3 regions of the Paenibacillus sp. JZ16 genome follow, and region 1 is predicted to be linked to each of the others. Evidence: riboswitches for the same ligand, from Rfam matches in the RefSeq annotation. Region 1 holds a riboswitch; each other region holds the start of a gene.

Region 1 (7,135 bases):
CCAAATGGCAGCTCCAGCAAGAAAGTCGTCGCGTTCAGAACCACCTCTTCCAGGGAGTGGAACACGGGGCCGATGGCGAACAGCCCGAGCGTAATCATTACAAGCAAGGTTAGAAACGGCGTAACGATCAAATCAATCGCTTCAGGAATGCGTTTTCGCAAAAATCTCTCGAATTTCGCGCCCAGCAGTCCAATGAAGAATGCCGGCAGAACCGAGCCCTGATACCCTACGACCGGAATGAAATCAAAAATCATGAGTGCCTCAGCCGAGCCGTTCGCCACGCTGTACGCGTTGGGAAGAGCCGGGTTCACCAGCATCAGACCCAGGACGATACCGAGCACCGGGCTGCCCCCGAACACTCTAAATGCGGACCAAGCCACCAAGGCCGGCAAGAAAGCGAAAGCCGTATCCGTCAATACCTGGGTGAAGAGCAGAAAATTAGGCGAGATATCATCCGGTGTCGCACCAAACCAGGCAAGCACGGTGTCCTGGGTCAGAAGTCCCCGTAATCCCATGAACAAGCCAGTGGCGACCAGTACCGGGATAATCGGCACAAACACATCACCGAACGTACGAATCGCCCGCTGAAACGGATTCCCCGACTTTTTCGCCTGAGATTTCAGTTCTTCCTTGCTTGTGCTCTCCATTCCCAGGGATTCGACCGCTTCAAAAATCTGATTGACGGTTCCTGTTCCGAAAATGACCTGATATTGGCCGGAGTTGAAAAAAGCGCCTTTGACCTTATCAATATTTTCGACCTTCTTCTGGTCAATCTTCTTCTGATCGTGAACCATAATTCGCAGTCTCGTAGCACAGTGAGCAAAGGAAGCGATGTTCTCCCTGCCGCCGATGGCTTCCACTACCTGCCTTGCAATTTTCCGATTATCCGCTGCCATGTTCATTCATCCCCTTCTATATCTTTTACGGCTTGGGCAAGATCCCACTTCTTGACCTTCAAGCCGGCGCTGCCGTTTGTTGCGAAAAATCGTATATGACGGCTGTCCCGTTTTGGAAATATCCGACTCGTAAATACCTCTTCGCCATCATTAACGAACACCTCTGCCGAAGAAATATCCACAAAAAGATGAAATTTGATCGAGTTTGCTTTGGCATGCAGCATGCAGGTTCGTGTCGTTCCGTAATCACTCACAATCGTTGCACCCGATGATGAGCGATCCAGTGTAACCTTTTGCCTGAGAGCGTCATACCAGATGACCGTCCGCTCCGTTTCGCTTGCTCGAAATTCAATGCCAACGGCGTCCGCTTCGATCGCATGGAACTCGCATATCATCTCGAATACGGTCCCCTCAACTCCTGCATAACTCTTCACTTCGCTGTAAAGTGTATCCGCTGCTTCCATGGCCTTATCGCGGAGCACTTCCAACTCGGGGACCGGCTGCTGAATCAGCTTGCCCTCACGGAACGAGAGCGAACGCGGAAGAGTCAAACAATGCGCCCAGCCATGCGAGTCGGTTGGATAGACGACCTCCGGCATACCCATCCAGCCTACCATGATGCGCCGGTCTTGCTCGTCCAGCATGGTCTGCGGTGCGTAAAAATCAAAACCTCTGTCCAGCTCGTAAAAGGAGCCGTGTTCAAACTCCAGCGTGCCCCGATCCAGCGGCTTGCCCGAGATGTAGCCGGATTGGTAAATGTTCCGGTATTCGTCGTCTTGCGGACTCAGCCCCTGCGGCGAAAACAGCAGCACGCCCCGTCCTTCCAGTTCAAAATAATCGGGGCACTCCCACATATAGCCGAAATGTTCAAGACGGGTTTGGATTTCCCCTTTGCAGGTCCAATCCAGCAAATCCGGTGATTCATATACGACAGCCGTTCCTGTCTTATCGCCCCTTTGGGCGCCGATAACGAACCGGTACATGTCTTCGTCTTTCCATACCTTCGGATCCCGAAAATGCTCGGTATATCCGTCCGGCACATGGTCGATCAGCGGCTTATCGAGCTTCGTGACCGATCCATCGCGGTTCATCACGGCCATGCATTGATAAGATTGCCTGTTCCATTCCTCATCCCGGGCATTTCCGGTATACATCAGATACAGTTTGTCGTCTTTCACGATTCCGCTGCCCGAGTAAGCGCCATAAGCATCCTGCGGGTGGCCAGGTTCAATGGCGATGCCTTGGTTTTGCCAATGCACGAGGTCTTTCGAGGATGTATGGTACCAGTATTTCAAGCCGTGATACGTACCCAGCGGAAACCATTGATAAAATAAGTGATATTCCCCGTTATAATAAGAAAACCCGTTAGGGTCATTCAGCAAGCCCATGATGGGCTGTATGTGAAACCTCTGCCTCCATTCGCTTAATTTCACTTTCTCCTTTAAGGAGGAAAGCTCTTCGGGAGAAGCCTGATCCAGGCGTCGGTATTTCAGTTCTCTGTCCATATCTCTTCTCCTTATAAATGGGCTTACTAAAAAAATCAAACTGATCATGCTATGCGTGAACATCAGCCTAACTCGCCTGTGGTGGAACCGGTTCCAATCAGGAGTAAAAATAATGAACTCAGCTCCAATACCAGGCAAAAGCAGTATTGGAACCGGTTCCGTTATTTTCAGTATAAAATACCTATTTTAGATTGTCAACGCTTTCGCGATGAATCATATCGCAGCTCATAACCGTCAGGAAATCCACAGGCTCGTCGTTGACCAGCTTCATTATATGCTGTGCGGCGAGATGGCCCGCTTGGGAATATCCATATTTAACCGTTGTCAATCCAGGATGAATCACCTCGGTTACGTCGTATCCGCCAAATCCGGTAACGGAGAGTTCGTTCGGAATTTGAATGCCCTTCATATGAGCCGCTTTCATAACGCCTAACGCGATATTGTCAGTAGCGCAAACCACGGCAGTTGGCAGCGTTCGGTTCGACTCAAAAATGGACCATGCGGTCTTTACACCATCCGACATCTTAAATCCACTCTCATAGAGATCCGCTTTCGCCTCACTATCCTCGCTTACCGCTTTCAGAAACCCTTCCTTCCGCTGAACTCCGACAGCAACGTCTTGTTCCGTCACCCCGATATAGGCAATATGGCGATGTCCCTTGGACAGCACATACCGGCCCATGTCATAACCCGCGGCATAGTCGTTATAAATCATGCTGTGAACATCCTTATGCTGCTGTCCTAACAGGATGACAGGGATGCCGATCTCTTGAATCGCGGCAAGATGGGTATCCGTCACTTGAGTCGCAAATAAAATAATGCCAGATATTTTTTGCCTGGCGAGATCATACAGCGCTTCAATCTCCCTGGATAAGTCCTGGCTTGCATTGATAATAAGAAGCTGATAACCGTGTTTCCTTAATTCTTCATCCATGCCGGCAACGGTCTGCGATGCTGAGAATGAATCCAGACGCGGTACAATGGTGCCGATCATGCTGGTTTTCTTCGCTTTCAAGCTCTGTGCAAACGAATTCGGAATATAACCGGTTTCCTGAATGACCAGCTCAATTTTTTGGCGTGTTGCATTGCTGACGGAACCTCCGTTCAAGAAACGGGAGACCGTGCTTTTGGCAACCCCGGCTTTTTTGGCAATATCTGCAATCGTGTTCTTCATTCGGTGCTCCCGGGAGCCGCTTGCGGCGCTGCAACGAACAGATGGTCCTCCACAGCTCCTAGTTGGGCAGCACAATGGATCATGTTTCGTTTGTGCATGAATCTCTCCCCTTCGTTTTCGCTTTTTCCTAACTATACCATGACGTCCAGGCATCCGTGAAATGGAGACTCCAAGCCTATTATGGCAGGAGCCATATCTTTTCCAAGCTCCAGACTCTTACTAGGAATGAACCGATTCGAAGGGGATTTATTCATGGGCGCATCTTAATTCATATACAAATGGTCTGTGGCTTTCCTTTAGTCTTGCACGGTTCGCTCGGCCGATTCGACGGTATGCTTCAGCAATGTAGCAATCGTAACGGGGCCGACACCTGCCGGTACCGGTGTAATCGCAGATGCCACCTTCGCGCAGGCTTCATAATCGCAGTCGCCGATATTCCCTTTATTGTAGCCGGCATCCAATACAACGGCACCCGGCTTAATCCAGCTCCCTTGAATGAAATTAGGTTTGCCTACGGCCGCAACCACGATATCCGCCTGGGACACAAGCTCCCCGAGGTTCCTCGTTCTCGAGTGGCAGATCGTAACGGTAGCATTGCGATTGAGCAGCATCATCGATACCGGCTTACCCAGAATCGGACTGCGTCCGACCACCACGGCATGCTTCCCTTCGATCGGCAGATCATAATAATCCATAATCGCAATAATCGCGGCAGGCGTACAAGACGGATAATCGGCAAAACCAAACGCATTTTGCGAGAAACCGAGCGTGGTTACTCCATCCACGTCTTTTTCAATGGCTATGGCATCAAAAGCCGCCCGTTCATCGATATGATGCGGCACCGGATGCTGCAGCAGAATACCGTGGACATTCGGATCCTCGTTCAGCTCTTGTATCGCGGCGATCAGCTCCTCAGTCGAGGTCGAGGTCTCCAGCACCACTTTCTTGGATATGATGCCAAGCCGCTCGCAAGCATTTCCCTTCATCCGTACATAGGTCGCCGAAGCAGGATCATCGCCAACCAGAATCGTTGCCAGACAAGGCGTTATTCCGTGCTGCTTCAATTCCTGTACCTTCACCGCCAGCTTTGCCTTAATATCATCGGATACCTTTTTTCCATCCAAAATTACGGGTTCCTTACTCATGCTAATCCGCTCCTTCGCCATTGTATTAAAAACATAAAGAGGCAAGGCGACTAATCGTCTCCTTACCTCTTGCCCAGGCGTACGGCATATGATCCTATGTGCTCCCTCTTGGTACCCCAAGCTACGCCAGTAACACACAGATAACTTTTTTTAAATATACCACGACTTTGGACTTCGCGCTACCGGTCATGAAGTTCACCTATTAAATCGTAATCTTTTTGATTAATTTGCAAGAATCGAGTATGTTGCCGATGGTACAAGCATAGAATGTCCTAAGAACAATTCGCTCCAGGAGGCCTTGAATGAAATATCCGGTAATCTTCAAAATGCTGCCCTTCATGATTCCGCTTGTCTTCGTGATACCGGTCTTGACGATATGGCTGCAGAACGATTCAAGTCTAATATCAAGCCGTGACATACAGCAGGTAAAAACGGTTTTTACGGGCATTTTCCTTGAGGCGCTTCCTTTTGTGCTGCTTGGAGTGCTGCTGTCGTCCCTTCTTCAGCTGTTCGTTAAAGAACAGTGGGTGCGTCGGATCACGCCCAAAAACCCGGTCATCGGCGTCCTGTTCGCTTCCATGCTGGGGATCGTGTTTCCCATCTGTGAATGCGGGATGATCCCGGTCGTCCGAAGGCTGATGCTTAAGGGGATGCCTGCCTACATCGCTGTAACCTTTATTCTCAGCGGACCTATCCTGAACCCCATTGTGTTCGCTGCGACGTTCATGGCCTTCCGTTCGCATCCCGAAGTGACGATCGGCCGGATGGGACTGGCTTTTACAGTCGCGATAACGGTAGGTTTGCTTGTCTATGTTTTTTCAAGAAACAACCCGCTCAAGCGTTCCTTACAAGAGTTTTCCGAACAAGATTCCGCCGTTGGTGAACGCAAGCTGCACGAGCATCCCAAAACCTGGAGAAGCCTGTTTGTCCACGCCGGAGACGAATTGATCGAAATGGGCAAATACCTGGTTCTTGGCGCATTCCTGACAGCCTGCATCCAATCCTTCATTCCTAGAGAAGAGCTGCTGGCATTGGGGAACGGTCCCACCGCTTCTTACCTGTTCATGATGGGGTTTGCTTTCATCCTGTCCCTCTGCTCGACTTCGGATGCCTTTGTAGCATCGGCGTTCACGCACACCTTTACCGTAGGTCCGCTCGTATCCTTCCTCGTGCTCGGCCCGATGCTGGATTTCAAAAGCTTGCTCATGCTGTCGACTACCTTCAAGACTAAATTCGTGATCGGTTTAAGCCTGCTGGTAATGACCCTTGTCTTTATCGGCTCTGTAGCCGTCAACGCTCTTTTGGGTGGATAGCTGCCTAAGGATGAAAGATTGACGAAAAACCAAACGAGATTACCGGGACCGTTTAGGATCATCAGGTATCCGCTTGAGATTGGAGGTGATTGGGAGGATGAAGTCCAGTTTGAGGATACGGATTCACTATACGCTCCGGTCGCTGCTTGTTGCGGCTCTCGCCGCTTATATCATGCATCTGAATGCTTCAGATGCGCTCGAATATTACCTAGCGCCTCATATGCAGACCCTGCTGCTTCTCTGCCCGGTTCCGTTGTTGTTCATTGCATTCGGGATGATGTGGCATTCCCTTGCGGGCGATTCCGGAGAGGTATGTGATTGCGAGCATCCCCTGCCTGCCGGCCTTGTCAAAAACGTAACGGTATACGGGTTATTCACGGTGCCGCTGCTGTTTGGCCTGCTCCTGCCGGACCAAGCCCTGGGCAGCGATATGGCAGCCAAAAAAGGAATGATCTACACCTATCCGAATCCCGATGTACGGCGTAAGACCGATGACCGCAACACCTCCGCCTTTTCAGGCACGGATAAGCGATTACCCGGCATGGATCAAGAAACAGAAAAAAATATCGCATTGAACGAACGATTCGTTGCCAAGGACATCTATAGTGTGGAGTTTGCAGAGCTTGCCAGGCGCTTATATACGCTGCCCGTCATTAAGGTGGAACCGGACATTTTCTCGGAAACCGTCGGGGCCATGGATATGTACAAAGAGCATTTTCAAGGAAAAACCATCTCGGTGCAAGGGTTCGTCTTCCGCGACGGACAGATGAATGAGGATACCTTTGCCGTTAGCCGATTCCTCGTGATGTGCTGCACGGCAGACGCCGTACCGTTCGGGGTTCTTGTGCGCGGCACGAATGCTGCGTCGTTCGCTGATGATACGTGGGTCCAGATTGATGGCACGATCCAGGTCGCCACCTTGAATGGTAAAGAGACGCTGCAAATTCAAGCGAAGCGGATTCAGCCGATCGAGCAGCCGGCATCCCCGTACATTTTCACGAATCCGGACTCCGTCGCGGAGTTTGACGAGCTGTATTCGAATGATAACAAGACCAAGGAGGAAATCAATTAATGAACAAGATACCCGTTGTATTGATTAGCG
Region 2 (7,135 bases), 2.3 Mb from region 1:
CACATGTTGATGCCGCTGCTGGGCTTATTTGCCGGCCGCTACGTTGGCATGTTACTGGGCCACGTCACAGGGCTTGCTGCCGGCGGGCTGCTGCTTTTATTGGGCGGGCATATGATGTATAACGCCCTGCGGGGCGGAGAAGGGCAGCGAATACATCCTACCGCATTTTTAGGCATGCTGCTGTTTTCGCTTAGCGTCAGCATCGACTCCTTCTCGGTAGGCGTTTCGCTCGGAATGTTTGTGGATGATGTGCTGTTAATCGTAATTTCCTTCGGGGTCGTGGGCGGTTTGCTGTCCATTCTCGGTTTGCTGCTTGGCCGTCAGGTAAGCAATAAGCTGGGGGAGTACGGTGAAATGCTGGGCGGACTGATTTTGGTTATCTTTGGCACCATGTTTATTTTTTGACGCAATATTTGTTACAATAGCCCCAAAGAACCTACGAACGGGAGGAACGGACCGTGAAAAATATACTGTTTGTCTGCACGGGAAATACCTGCCGCAGTCCAATGGCGGAAGGCATGCTGAGAAAGCTTGCCAAACAACGGGGCATTCCGCTGGAAACGAAGTCCGCCGGCGTCTCGGCCGTGGACGGAATGCCGGTGTCCCATCATGCGGAATCCATCCTGCGAGACCAGGATATCCAGGAACGCTTGGTGTCCAAGCCGTTGACCGCGAACCTGGTGGAATGGGCGGATCTGATTCTGACGCTGACCCAGTCGCATAAGCAGTATGCTATAAGGCAGTTCCCGCACGCCGCAGACAAGATGCACACGCTGAAAGAGTTTGTTGAGGATGACCGCCGGGTGCTGGACGATCTGCGGGAGCAGGATAGTCTGTATGCAGCGCTTGAGCTGGCCAGATCTCTGGGCCACGATGTCAGCGACCGTGACCGGGAGCGTCTGATCGAGCTGCGTCAGCGCATCCCGAGCTTCGATATCTCCGATCCTTTCGGAGGCTCGCGGGAGGAATATGAAGCCACGGCCGCAGAGATACGGACGGCGTTGTTCCGTCTTTTGGACAAGCTGGAAGCGGATCGGCATAACTAAGTCTAGCTTTTAGAGATATAAAGCCTGCCATTGGGCTAAAAAGCCACTTGCCTTTCGCATGGTATTGCTTTAAGATGAAGGTGAAAAACAAATGATCCGGTGTAACTGGCGACGAAGTGGATGAAACCACGATGGAGCATCGGAATATACGGCCGGTCGCCTGGGCAAAGAGCATTTGGAGCACAATACGTGCGCCGACTGCTCTTTTTTCGTCTTTTGCGCCCGATTTGGGTTATAATGAAACAAGCTAAAACGCAAAAGCGAACATACGAGGGGGTTTTTCATAGATGAAAATTGCATTGGGTACGGATCATGCCGGCATTCGTCTGAAAGAGGAAATCGTGGGAGTCATTCGGGGTCTTGGACACGAGGTAGAGGATCTGGGCTGCGGCTGTTCCGACTCCGTGGATTATCCCGATTATGCCCTTCCGGTGTGCGAGAAGGTCGTCTCGGGTGAAGCGGACCGCGGCATTCTGATCTGCGGTACGGGGATCGGCATGAGCATTGCGGCCAACAAGGTGCCGGGCATTCGCTGCGCGCTGACACATGATGTGTTCTCAGCTAAAGCGACGCGCGAGCATAACGACAGCAACGTGATTGCGCTGGGTGAGCGTGTCGTCGGTCCCGGACTTGCTGCCGAAATCGTCAGCGCATGGCTGACGACGGATTTCAGTCATGGCGAGCGCCATGTCGGCCGCGTGAACAAGATCAAGGCCATCGAGGAGCGTTACCTGAAGAATGAATCGCGATAAGTGAACGCGTAATGCAGCTGCGGCTATCGTGATATGGGATTGAAGCATCTTCTGTGAAAAAATCATCGGGAGGACTGTGACATGACGGATATCTCCAAGGTTTCCTTGAACGAACAGACAGCGCGTATTGTCCGCGAACTGGCCGAAGCGGCCGATTTAGGCCCGGGTAAAGTGCTGGTCATCGGAGCCAGCACCAGTGAAGTGGTTGGACGCCGAATCGGTACGGGCGGCGCTCTTGAAACGGCGCAGCAGCTTCTCCAGGGCATTGCCGCGGTTCAAGCGGAATTCGGTTTCGCGGTGGCCTATCAATGCTGTGAGCATCTGAACCGTGCGCTTGTCATGGAACGCGAGCTGCTCGAGCGGCTGGGCTTGACGGAAGTGGCGGCAGTTCCCATTCCGGGTGCGGGCGGGTCGATGGCTTCTGCAGTTTACCGCAGCATGAAGGAGCCCTGCCTTGCGGAATCGATTGAAGCCCATGCGGGTGTCGATATCGGCGAGACGCTGATCGGCATGCATTTGCGGAGAGTGGCGGTTCCATTCCGGCCGACCGAGCGTTATATCGGGGAGGCGCGCGTAACTGCGGCTTATACCCGCCCCAAGCTGATCGGCGGAGAACGTGCGGTGTACCGACTCGAGCAGAGGGATGATTCCACGCTGTGCGATTGATTCGAATGAGAACTCGCTTTTTCAATGATGACAACTTGTAGTTTTAAGTTTGCAAGAAAAAATAACGATGGATTATGGGAGGATATGAACATGATGGAACATTTGCGGAAGAGTGACCCGGCTGTATTGGAAGCGATGGATTTGGAGCTGAAGCGTCAACGCAGCAACATTGAGCTGATTGCTTCTGAGAATATTGTCAGCGAAGCGGTTATGGAAGCAATGGGGACGGTGCTGACGAATAAATATGCGGAAGGCTACCCTGGCAAACGCTATTACGGTGGCTGTGAGCGTGTGGATATCGTGGAAGATATCGCCCGTGACCGCGCCAAAGAATTGTTCGGAGCCGAGCATGCCAACGTTCAGCCGCACTCCGGTGCCCAAGCGAACATGGCGGTATATTTGGCGGCCTTGAAGCCTGGAGATACCGTGCTCGGCATGAACCTGGCCCATGGCGGCCATTTGACTCACGGAAGCCCGGTTAACGCTTCCGGCCTTCTGTACAATTTCGTTGCCTACGGCGTGCAAGAAGACACGTTCCTTATCGATTACGACGAAGTCCGCAAAGCGGCATTCAAGCATCGCCCTCGTCTGATCGTGGCGGGTGCAAGTGCCTATCCTCGCATTATTGATTTTGAAAAGCTGGCTGCCATCGCCAATGACGTAGGCGCGTTGTTCATGGTCGATATGGCTCATATTGCAGGACTCGTTGCGGCAGGTCTTCATCCGAATCCGGTTCCGCATGCCCATTTTGTAACGACCACGACGCATAAGACGCTTCGCGGACCTCGCGGCGGTATGATTCTGTGCAAAAAGGCTTGGGCGCAAGCGATCGATAAAGCGGTATTCCCCGGCTCCCAAGGCGGCCCGCTCATGCATGTGATTGCTTCCAAAGCCGTTGCGCTTGGCGAAGCCTTGGATCCGTCTTTCAAGACGTATGCAGAGAATGTCGTGAAGAACGCGAAAGTGCTGGCCGATACCCTGATCGAGGAAGGCCTGAACATCGTTTCCGGCGGAACCGATAACCACCTGATGCTAGTGGATACTCGTAATCTGGACATCACCGGCAAAGACGCGGAGAAGGTTTTGGACTCGATCGGGATTACCGTGAACAAGAATGCCATCCCGTTTGATCCGACCAGCCCGTTCGTAACGAGCGGTATCCGTATTGGTACCCCTGCGGTTACTTCCCGCGGTATGGATGAGCAAGCGATGGTGAACATCGCGAAAATTATCGCCATGACATTGAAGCAGCCGAAAGACGAGGCAACGCTCGAAAAAGCAGGCCGTTTGGTGGCTGAGCTTACCGATCAATATCCTCTCTATGCTGAAATGAAATATTAATCACAGTTTCCTTCGCGTAAGAAGCCTATGATATAAGGACCCCGCCTGATGCAGGTGGGGTCCTTTTAGGAGCTATGAACATTCTGGCCAGATTGCTATGCTCTCATTTTCCCAGTCAGGTCCTTTCGCGGTTAGCATCAATATAGGCGAGAATGGAAAACCTAGGTTCAGGGCAGAAGAAGATCCGATTCCGTTATAAGGTCAAAAACTCATGGAATAAAACATGACTCGTGCAGGTGTCAATTGACTAGAGGGAATGATATAATAGACAGGATTTATGGAGCTCACAAATATTTACGCCCATATTGAAATAACATTTGTACTCAAACCGGAGGGACCAGACATGGGAAAATTGGTGATTTGTGATCACCCGTTGATTCAACACAAACTTACATTTATCCGCGATATGCGGACTAACACAAAAGACTTTCGCGAATTGGTAGACGAAGTCGCGACTTTGATGGCTTATGAAATTACGCGGGAGGTTCCTCTTGAATCGATATCCGTTCAGACGCCGGTAGCCGAAACCCAAGGGAAAGTCATTTCCGGCCGCATGCTCGGCTTGGTTCCGATCCTGCGCGCCGGTCTGGGCATGCTGGACGGCGTTGTGAAGCTGCTCCCAGCGGCAAAGGTAGGGCATGTCGGATTGTTCCGTGACCCCGAAACGCTTCAGCCTGTTGAATATTATACGAAGCTTCCAACCGATGTGACGGAACGGGAATTGATCGTCATTGATCCGATGCTCGCGACGGGCGGATCCGCTATCGCTGCGATCGACGTGCTGAAGAAACGCGGCTGTACCCAGATCAAGATGATGAACCTCGTGGCTGCACCGGAAGGTGTGAAGGCTGTCCATGATGCCCATCCGGACGTGGACATTTATGTTGCTGCTCTCGATGAGGGTCTTAACGACCATGGTTACATCGTACCGGGCCTTGGTGATGCAGGGGATCGGCTGTACGGCACGAAATAAGAGCCAAGCCAGTCACTCGTACGTCTTGAATATTTGAAAACAAGCAAAGAGGGGTATTTTCAAACATGTCAAAAGTGAAAGTGATGACGATATTTGGGGTCCGCCCCGAAGCCATCAAGATGGCGCCGCTAATTCTAGAGCTTCAACGTCACCCTGAGCATATCGAATCGGTCGTTTGTGTTACTGCGCAGCATCGGCAAATGCTGGATCAGGTGCTGGATGTGTTCAAGATTGTTCCGGATTATGATTTGGATGTCATGAAGGACCGTCAGACGCTCAACGAGATCACCGTGCGCGTCCTGGAGGGTCTTGAGCCTGTTCTGCGTGAAGCCAAGCCCGATATTGTATTGGTGCACGGCGATACGCTGACAACGTTCCTGGCCAGCTATGCAGCCTTTCTGCAGCAGATTCAAGTCGGCCATGTGGAAGCGGGTCTGCGCACATGGAACAAGCTGAATCCTTATCCGGAAGAGATGAACCGTCAGCTGACCGGCGTGCTTGCTGATCTTCACTTTGCGCCGACGGACTGGTCCGCCGAGAATCTCCGCAAGGAGAACAAGCCGGATTCCCGCATTTATGTAACGGGTAACACGGCTACGGATGTATTCCAGTACACGGTGCGCGAAGGTTATACCCATCCGGTTCTGGACTGGGCGAAGGGCAAACGCTTGATCCTGATGACGGCACACCGCCGCGAATCCCAAGGGGAGCCGCATCGTCAAATATTTGAAGCGGTAAAGCGCATTGCCGATGAATTTGAGGATATTGCCATCGTATATCCTGTACATCCAAGCCCAGCTGTTAAAGAGCCGGCTCATCGCATTCTGGGAGATCACCCGCGCATCAAGCTAATTGATCCGCTGGATGTCGTGGATATGAACAATATTTACACCCATACGCATTTCATCATTACGGATTCCGGCGGCATGCAGGAGGAAGCTCCGTCATTCGGCGTGCCGACGCTGGTGCTTCGGGATACGACCGAACGTCCGGAGGGCATTGAGGCCGGTACCCTGGAGCTGGTAGGCACCCAGGAGGAAAATGTGTATGAACGCATTAAGGTTCTTCTGACCGATCAGGAGCTCTACGAAAAGATGAGCAAGGCTGCTAATCCGTATGGCGATGGACAAGCTTCACAGCGTATTGTCAATGCGATTTTGCACCATTTTGGCATCCGAAAAGAGCGTCCAGAAGAATTTCACAGAATGTTCACAAAGGTATAGTTTACCGTATTCTGATGGGCAAGGGGACAGCATACAGTTGAACTGTACGGTTACCGCGGCGTTTTGCGCAATTTAGACTGCTCAAAACGCCGATTTTACACGGTAAATCCATCAAATCGATTCATTGACAAACTCTTGTTATATTCAGTAAAATGAGTTGGGATTAGAGGTTCATATGAAAAATCCGAAAAGTCAAGATAACCCTTGGTTGATAGCGCTATACATTAGCGGGGCGGGCGGTTTGCTTGCCGCTTACATTCTCATCGGTTTTTTTACCGGGCGATGGCTCATGAATCATTTGGACGGGCCCAGAGTGTGGCTTGCCATTGGTACGCTTTCGGGGCTCTTTGTAGGGATTTTGAATATCGCTCTTCTCATTAAAAAGTTTTTGGGGGCGCAGGCGTGAATGATTTGACTTCCATTGTGAACGCTGTATTTAGAGTATCCTTACTCTTATTGTCTGCCTTGTTTCTCGGATGGGCTCTCTATCCGGAATTTCGCCCGGTTTTTATGGGGCTGATCATGGGCACGGCGGCGGGATTGTTTAATGTTCGCTTCCTCTCCATGAAAGTGCAGAAGCTGGCGCAATTGGCTGTCGATCCAGAACCGAAAAAGTACAATTTTGGCTTCATTACGAGATTGTGCATCGGGCTTCTGATTGTGATCTTCGCCGTAAAACTCGAACAGGTATCCCTCGGCGGTGCAATTGCCGGTCTGTTCATACCCCAATTGTTGACCATTCCTGTCAGCATTGTGTTCAGTTTGAGAAACAATCATTGATCAGCGCTAACTTGGAAAGGGGTGAAAACAATTTTATGCATGATTCACCGATTATCAAACTTGGCGGATTGAATATTGACCTTTCGGCGGTATTAATGCTTCTCGTCACCTGCGTGGTGGTGTTCGTATTATGTCGACTGGCGGTACGTAATCTATCTGTCGAAAACCCTTCCAAACTGCAAAACTTCATGGAATGGGTAGTGGAATTTGTGCAAGGCGTCGTAGCTAGTGCGATGGATCTGAAGAAAGGGAAAGCTTACATATCATTGGGGCTTACTCTGATCCTGTTCATCTTTGTAGCGAACTTGCTGGGCCTGCCGTTCTCAATTATCACCGACTTGCCGGAGAACTTCG
Region 3 (7,135 bases), 180 kb from region 1:
GCCACGCCCGATTTACAGTATATCAATTTAACGATTCCGGTTGGGGATGATCCGGTTGCGTTTTTCGGAATTGTCCACGAAAGCGAAGGGTTGATACTGCTTGAATTGGAGCTGGTATCGGAAGATACCGTAGCCTTTACGGATGATTTTGAAAGGATACAGACGTTCTTCAGTCGCATGAAACGAACCGAGAATCGTGTGGAGGCGAGTCAAGTGGCTTGCGAGCTCGTGAAGGATATTCTCGGATATGACCGCGTGATGCTCTATGAGTTTGATGATCACTGGAACGGAAAAGTGGTTGCCGAAGCTAAAGAGCAGGAGCTGGAGCCTTTTTTGGGACACCATTATCCGGCATCGGATATTCCTAGGCAAGCCCGTGAACTGTATCTAAGAAATTGGCTGCGGACGATTGTTGATGTGAGTTATACGCCGGTCGAGATTATTCCTACGGTACAACCATTGACTGGCAAGCCATTGAATCTCAGTTTATCTGCGCTGCGGAGTGTCTCTCCGCTTCATATCGAATACCTTCATAATATGGGGGTTGGCGCGACAACCACGATTTCCCTTATCCATGACAACCAATTGTGGGGTTTGATTACTTGTCATCACTATAGTAGAAAATATGTATCCCACCGGACCCGCAACCTATGCAACTTTCTGGGCTCCTTTTTCTCCAACGAGCTGTATCAACGACAGCAGCTCGACGATTATCAAACAGAGTTGAGGCTCAGAATTTTATCCGCCCGCATTACCGAAATTTTCATCGGCCAAACCGATGTATTCCATGTTATCGAACAGCTTGACAACGAGGAGCAGACCTTGCTCGATTTAATGAGCGCTACCGGGGCTGTCGTTTATTATCAAGATAATTTGATGCTGTACGGTACGACACCAACTTCGAAGCAAGTCATGGAGCTTGCCGGCTGGTTATCTGCCCAGGCCGAAGATTATACGTACCACAGTTCTAAACTCAGTGCCGAATATGAACCCGCTAAAGCTTATAAGGATATCGCATCAGGTGTATTGTATCTCGCTTTGTCACCAGGCCAACAAAATTATGTCATGTGGTTCAGGCCCGGGGTTGTTCAAATTGTGGATTGGGCCGGCGATCCGGCCAAAGCCGTTATCCAAGAGGAGGATAAGGTCCGTTTATCTCCGCGTAAATCATTCGAAAAATGGAGACAGGTGGTTGAGGGGACCTCATATTCTTGGAAGTCACAGGAGTTAAGCGTTCTCCCGCAATTGAAGTCGATCGTTCGCAAGCAGACGGATGATCAATTAAGGCAAGCAAAAGAACAGGCCATACAGAATGCGAGAATTTTCAGAGAGAACGAAGAACGGTACCTGCAGCTCATGGGCCTGTCGCCTGTCGCTTTCTTGTCACTGACAACGGCAGGTACCATTATGTATTGCAATGTGCAGGCCGAATCGCTGTTCGGTGCAAAGAAACCCGAAGAGCTGCTGCAGCTTGAGATATATAAGTTGGCTAGAGAAGATTCGCGACTTGATCTGAGAGAGCAGATCAAACGGATGGAGCAGAATCAAACCCAGTTAGTATCCGGCAGCGGCAGGTTTGTTACGCTGGAGGGCAACGGGATCGAGCTTGAATTTATGCTGGCTGCTATTCATCAAGGGCGTAAATCCTCCATTATGGTGATTCTGAGAGAAGGTACGGCGGAAGATGGCCCGGATCGGGTATACTCCGATGTGCTGGATCAGCTTCAAAATTATGTGACAACAGACCCGCTGACCGAACTGCCCAATCCGCTGACTTTTGAAAAAGAACTGTCGATGGACTGGGAGGAATGTGTTCAGAATAAGCTGCCTTTAGCCTTGATGATGGTCGATATTGACGACTTCCGGGTATATAATACCCTTCATGGTTTATATGGCGGTGATTTATGTTTGCAATGGATAGCCGATGCCCTGAAAATTATTGGCGAACCCTACGGAGCGTCCATATCACGCTACGGTGGCGGGACCTTTATCCTGAAGCTGAAAAACGAAAGCCCCGAACGTACCTATGAATTGGCTGAGAAGATACGCCTTGGCGTGCTTGCACTCAGCATTCCCAAGGATCGCTCGGCAGAGGATGGGTTTATGACCGTTAGCGTGGGGGCGGCCTGCCTTACACCAGCATCCATGTTAAAGTTCACGGATTTGATCGCGGAGACGGAGAAAGCGATGCATATTGCCAAGAGCAAAGGGAAGAACAGAGTCACGCTGTATGGATATGATGCGGATTAAACGGTAGATTCGAGTTTGTGTTACTCTCGGTAGTGCTAGAATAAAAAAACGATAGTTGACAGCAAAGAAAGCCTGACGCTCTCAATAAGGGAGCAGCAGGCTTTTTTTGCTGAAAATGATAGAATGGACACTAAGGGTAGATTAAGTTTGGGCGCTGGGGGTGCAGCATGACACGAAATATGCCGGCAAGGGAAGCTCGGGGCAGAAGAAAGCGTACCGTGATTTATGTGTTGGGGGTATTCATTGGAATCCTGTTAATTTATACGCTGTATGTGGGCATCACCATTTGGAATTATGCGCAAAGAACAGCCAATATCCCGTCTGATGCAGCCATCGTGCTGGGGGCTGCTGTATGGGAAGGGAAGCCATCGCCTGTTTTTCAGGGACGCATTGATCATGCGCTATGGCTGTATGACCGGCAGTACGTAGACAAGCTGATATTTACAGGGGGACGCAGTTCGGAGGATGAACTTGCCGAATCGGAAGTTGCCAGGCAGTATGCCATCGAGCATGGTGTTCCGGAGAGTGACATCCTTGTCGAGACGGCTTCGACGATCACGGAGCAGAATCTGTACTTTGCCAATAAGGTAGGAGATTCAGCAGGACTGTCCTCTTACCTCATTGTAAGTGACCCGCTGCATATGAAGCGGGCGATGATGATGGTGGAAGATATGGGATTGGAAGCCAATCCTTCGCCCGCAGCCCGGAGCGCGTATCAGAGCCTGAGAAGCAAAGTTCCTTTTCTAATCAGAGAAGTCTTTTATTACATCGGTTATCAACTGGCTTCACCATTCCGATAATATGTATGCGTTATAAAGCCGGTAAATGGATCGTAAAGGTTGTCCCATGATTGGGTATGCTCTCTACATTCATCGTACCGCCATGATTATGAATAATGTTCTTGGTAATCATCAGTCCGAGTCCCGTCCCGGTGTCTTTGGTCGTAACAAAGGGCTGCCCCAGGGATTGGATTTGTTCCTGCGTCATGCCAATCCCTTCGTCCTGCACGATGATTCGAACCTCTTGAGCGTTGTGCAAAATGTCCAAGGTAATGGTTCCCCCTTGATTCATCGCTTCCATGGCATTTTTCAGCAGATTGATGAACACTTGCTTGAGCTGGTTTACTTCACCCTGAACGAAGACCGGTGCCATCGGATAATGAGGGATGATCTCGATATTTTTGAGGGCTGCTTGAACCTTCATAAGGGTAATGATCTGTTCCATAATGGCAAACACGTCGATGGGTCCGCTGACATGAACGCTCTGCGGTTTCGAGAGCACCAGGAGTTCATTGACAATGAGTTCGATGCGTTTGAGCTCCGATTCAATGATTTCAAAATAGAGCTCGTTGCTTCGTTCCGCAGATCGCAGCAATTTTACGAATCCGTTAATCGAAGTTAAGGGATTCCGAATTTCATGGGCAATGCCGGCGGCCAACTGGCCGGCGGTGGTCAGCTTCTCGGATTGCATCACGCGATCTTCTTCCATCTGCTGCTCTGTGATGTCTTTAAAGATCCCGACGGCCGCTTTCTCGCCTTCATAATTTATGATCAACGTGAATCCCGTGACCATTTTCTCCTGCCCGTCCAGACAGCGTATCCGATAATCGACGCTTCCGATCTCTTCACTCTCGGCATATTTTGCCCTGCGTTTCATCAGTTTGTTATGGTGCGATGCGTCGACTACCACGTCGGTTGAAATCCCGAGGACGTCACGGGGATGCGCAGCATTAACAAGTCTGAGCGCGGCAGGATTAACATAGTGGACAATGCCTTTTTTTGTTATGAGTACGGATAAGGGGAGTCCTTCCAACAGCTGCAAAAACGAATTTTCCTTCTCGTTTAGCTTCTGTTCCTTCAGCTCCAGCTGCTTCATAAGTTGTCTCAGCAAGGTTCGATCTTCAAACTGTACCAAGCAGCCACGGAAATTCTGCGCCAGCTCCTCCTTAACGCTGATACGTACACTGAGGTATACTTCACGATCGGATGGATGATGGTAAACATATTCAAACTGGGTTATGGATTGCTGCTGATTTTGAGCGGCTCTTGCGTTCCAAACCACTTGATTCAATAAGGCGCGGATGCTGCTATCTTCTTGTGGCGCCCCGGCAGTTAACTCCTGCTGTGAATATCCCAATAGATCACTTAGTGCCGAATTGACCTTAAGAATCGAACCATCAAGCGATATCATTGCCATTCCGATTACGGCTTGTTCAAAGGCAAAATCATGATTGGGGTTGGAATAGGGCAGCACAGCAAGTCTCCTTTCAAATATCTGACAGGAATGAATTTATCCATATTATATGTTGGACCCTATCATTCATCAATCCTTTAAAGCGATAGATCAATAACGAAATTTCTCGTTTTGGCGATAAATCCACCCTAAGAAGTGGCTTTCGCAATCGCTGAAGGATGCCATCGATATGCTGAAGTCTAAATCCTAATGTCGCCTTACGGTGATATTGCAATTAACGGGAAGATTAAGTATGATTTAAATAACAATGTATAGGTTTATGTGTAACTGGCGTAGCATGGGGGACCATGAGGGAGCACATAGATGACGACGGCCGTACGCCTGGGCAGAGGTAAGGGAAGCTTATTTCCCTTACCTCTTTATTATTTTCTGCTTTTTTTATAAGTCTCTGAAACTACGAAAAGGGGATAAAACAACGATGTTAAAAACGAAGAAAATACTGCTGCTAGGTTCGGGAGAACTCGGAAAAGAAGTCGTGATTGAGGCCCAGAGACTGGGTGTTGAAACCGTAGCGGTCGATCGTTATGCTGACGCTCCTGCCATGCATGTTGCCGATCACAGCCATGTCCTCGATATGCTGGATGGGGAGAAATTACGCGCAATCATCGAGCTGGAGAAGCCGGACCTGATCGTACCCGAAATCGAGGCGCTCGCTACTTCGGAGCTGGTTAGACTGGAGGAAGAGGGGTACCGGGTTATTCCTACTGCCAGAGCTGCGAAGCTTACGATGGATCGTGAAGGGATTCGCCGGTTGGCTTCCGAGGAGTTGGGACTGCCTACTGCAGGCTATCGATTTGCCGATACTTATGAGGAATTTAAACAGGCTGTCCTGGATATGGGCTTTCCGTGCGTGATAAAACCGCTGATGAGTTCCTCAGGCAAAGGCCAGAGTGTATGCCGCTGCGAAGGGGATATCGAGTCCTGCTGGAACATGGCGATGGAAGGCGGCCGCGTGCAGAACGGCAGAGTGATCATTGAGGAATTCATTACGTTCCAGTCAGAGATCACGCTTTTGACCGTTCGCTCCGTCAATGGAACAAGCTTCTGTGCGCCAATCGGTCATATTCAGGAGAGCGGGGACTATATCGAATCCTGGCAGCCGCACAACATGTCCGATGAGCAAATGGAGGAAGCTAAATATATTGCAAGGACGATTACCGACGAGCTTGGCGGATATGGATTGTTTGGTGTTGAATTGTTCCTTGCTGCGGATAAAGTGTATTTTAGCGAGGTGTCTCCGCGACCGCATGATACCGGCTTGGTTACGCTGGTGACGCAAAATTTATCTGAATTCGCGCTTCACGTCCGTGCCATTCTTGGTTTTCCAATCCCGGAGATCGAATTGATAACGCCGGGAGCCAGTCGTCCGCTGAAAGCTGCGCGAGAGCTGGAGGACTACACAATTACCGGTGCCGAGCAAGCACTGGCTGTTCCGAATACGCAGCTGCGCATTTTTGGGAAACCGGTGACCAAGGTTGGAAGACGGGTCGCAGTTGCGTTGTCAACCGCCGGCACATTAGAGGAAGCGCGTTCGCGTGCGAAGCAGGCTTTGGATGAGCTTGCTATTGAGGAAGCCTAATCATTACCGATTCTTAGGGTGGTGCATCCATAATCTTCTGAAAAAAGGTCAACCGATTTACCGGTTGATCTTTTTTTCATTGAAATGATTTCGCGGATCAAAATCCGGTATGAACCGTTCTGACCATAGTGACTTAGTTTTGTTAGTCGTTTTGATGATAAATATGCAGAAATTTATGTTCTTTCATGATAAGATACACAAGAATACAAACGACCCTCACCCATTATAATGTTTTCAAGGCGCTGCTCTATAGGCTTTATAGCGTTATATTATCTAATAAATATATAGAGGAACGTTTAGTGACGGCATAGGAGAATCTACATGAGAGACATGACGCAAGGAAGTCCGATCAAGCTGATCATCATGTTTACGATCCCGCTTTTAATCGGAAATATTTTTCAACAATTTTATAATATGGCGGATACCCTGATCGTTGGGCGCACCATTGGTGTGAACGCACTTGCGGCCGTTGGCTCGACCGGCAGTATTTTGTTTTTTGTCATTGGCTTTGCCCAAGGCTTGACGGCAGGTTTATCCATCATAACGGCGCAGCGTTTTGGCGCCAAGGATATCGCGGGCGTTCGCAAAAGCGTGGGAACGAGTATATGGATTAGCCTTGTATTCACGGTTTTCCTGACCATTGTGAGTGTCATATTCACGAGGCCTGTCCTCGTCATGATGAACACGCCGGCAGAAATCCTGGATGATGCTTATTCGTACTTAATCGTCATAAATTGGGGTGTTGGGGCAGCCGTCCTGTTCAACCTGCTGGCGAACTTGCTCAGAGCGCTTGGGGACAGCCGGACACCGCTTCTATTCTTGGTGGTCGCAAGCATTCTGAATATCGTACTCGATCTGTTATTTATTCTCGTATTCAAGATGGGAGTAGCCGGAGCAGGGCTTGCCACGGTGGTATCGCAGCTGTTCTCCTGCCTGCTCTGCTTGTTATACATTCATAAAAAGGTTCCGCTTCTGCAATTCAAGAATGCTGATTGGTCCATCGATAGGACATTTATACGCCGGCATATGTGGGTCGGTTTCCCGATGGGCTTC

The links. A riboswitch is a leader RNA that binds a small molecule or an ion and turns the genes downstream of it on or off. The one in region 1 is predicted to bind ZMP and ZTP.
Region 2: linked by a shared signal. The riboswitch ahead of rpiB (ribose 5-phosphate isomerase B) and the one ahead of BJP58_RS06980 (bifunctional 5,10-methylenetetrahydrofolate dehydrogenase/5,10-methenyltetrahydrofolate cyclohydrolase) in region 1 are both predicted to bind ZMP and ZTP.
Region 3: linked by a shared signal. The riboswitch ahead of purT (phosphoribosylglycinamide formyltransferase 2) and the one ahead of BJP58_RS06980 (bifunctional 5,10-methylenetetrahydrofolate dehydrogenase/5,10-methenyltetrahydrofolate cyclohydrolase) in region 1 are both predicted to bind ZMP and ZTP.

What each region holds. Positions count from the first base shown of each region.
Region 1 is NZ_CP017659.1:1,581,569-1,588,703, forward strand. It holds gene BJP58_RS06965 (sucrose-specific PTS transporter subunit IIBC) at 1-902, opposite strand, end outside; gene BJP58_RS06970 (glycoside hydrolase family 32 protein) at 899-2,401, opposite strand; gene BJP58_RS06975 (LacI family DNA-binding transcriptional regulator) at 2,583-3,575, opposite strand; gene BJP58_RS06980 (bifunctional 5,10-methylenetetrahydrofolate dehydrogenase/5,10-methenyltetrahydrofolate cyclohydrolase) at 3,872-4,720, opposite strand; ZMP/ZTP riboswitch at 4,785-4,864, opposite strand; gene BJP58_RS06985 (permease) at 5,023-6,033, shown strand; gene BJP58_RS06990 (TIGR03943 family putative permease subunit) at 6,131-7,105, shown strand; gene BJP58_RS06995 (CobW family GTP-binding protein) at 7,105-7,135, shown strand, end outside.
Region 2 is NZ_CP017659.1:3,834,658-3,841,792, reverse strand. It holds gene BJP58_RS17570 (manganese efflux pump MntP) at 1-405, shown strand, start outside; gene BJP58_RS17565 (low molecular weight protein arginine phosphatase) at 459-1,046, shown strand; ZMP/ZTP riboswitch at 1,138-1,219, shown strand; gene rpiB (ribose 5-phosphate isomerase B) at 1,334-1,798, shown strand; gene BJP58_RS17555 (TIGR01440 family protein) at 1,880-2,464, shown strand; gene glyA (serine hydroxymethyltransferase) at 2,555-3,805, shown strand; gene upp (uracil phosphoribosyltransferase) at 4,149-4,778, shown strand; gene wecB (non-hydrolyzing UDP-N-acetylglucosamine 2-epimerase) at 4,844-6,001, shown strand; gene BJP58_RS17535 (AtpZ/AtpI family protein) at 6,177-6,407, shown strand; gene BJP58_RS17530 (ATP synthase subunit I) at 6,404-6,781, shown strand; gene atpB (F0F1 ATP synthase subunit A) at 6,817-7,135, shown strand, end outside.
Region 3 is NZ_CP017659.1:1,405,855-1,412,989, reverse strand. It holds gene BJP58_RS06150 (diguanylate cyclase domain-containing protein) at 1-2,250, shown strand, start outside; gene BJP58_RS06145 (YdcF family protein) at 2,418-3,050, shown strand; gene BJP58_RS06140 (PAS domain-containing sensor histidine kinase) at 3,061-4,503, opposite strand; ZMP/ZTP riboswitch at 4,757-4,837, shown strand; gene purT (phosphoribosylglycinamide formyltransferase 2) at 4,922-6,082, shown strand; gene BJP58_RS06130 (MATE family efflux transporter) at 6,404-7,135, shown strand, end outside.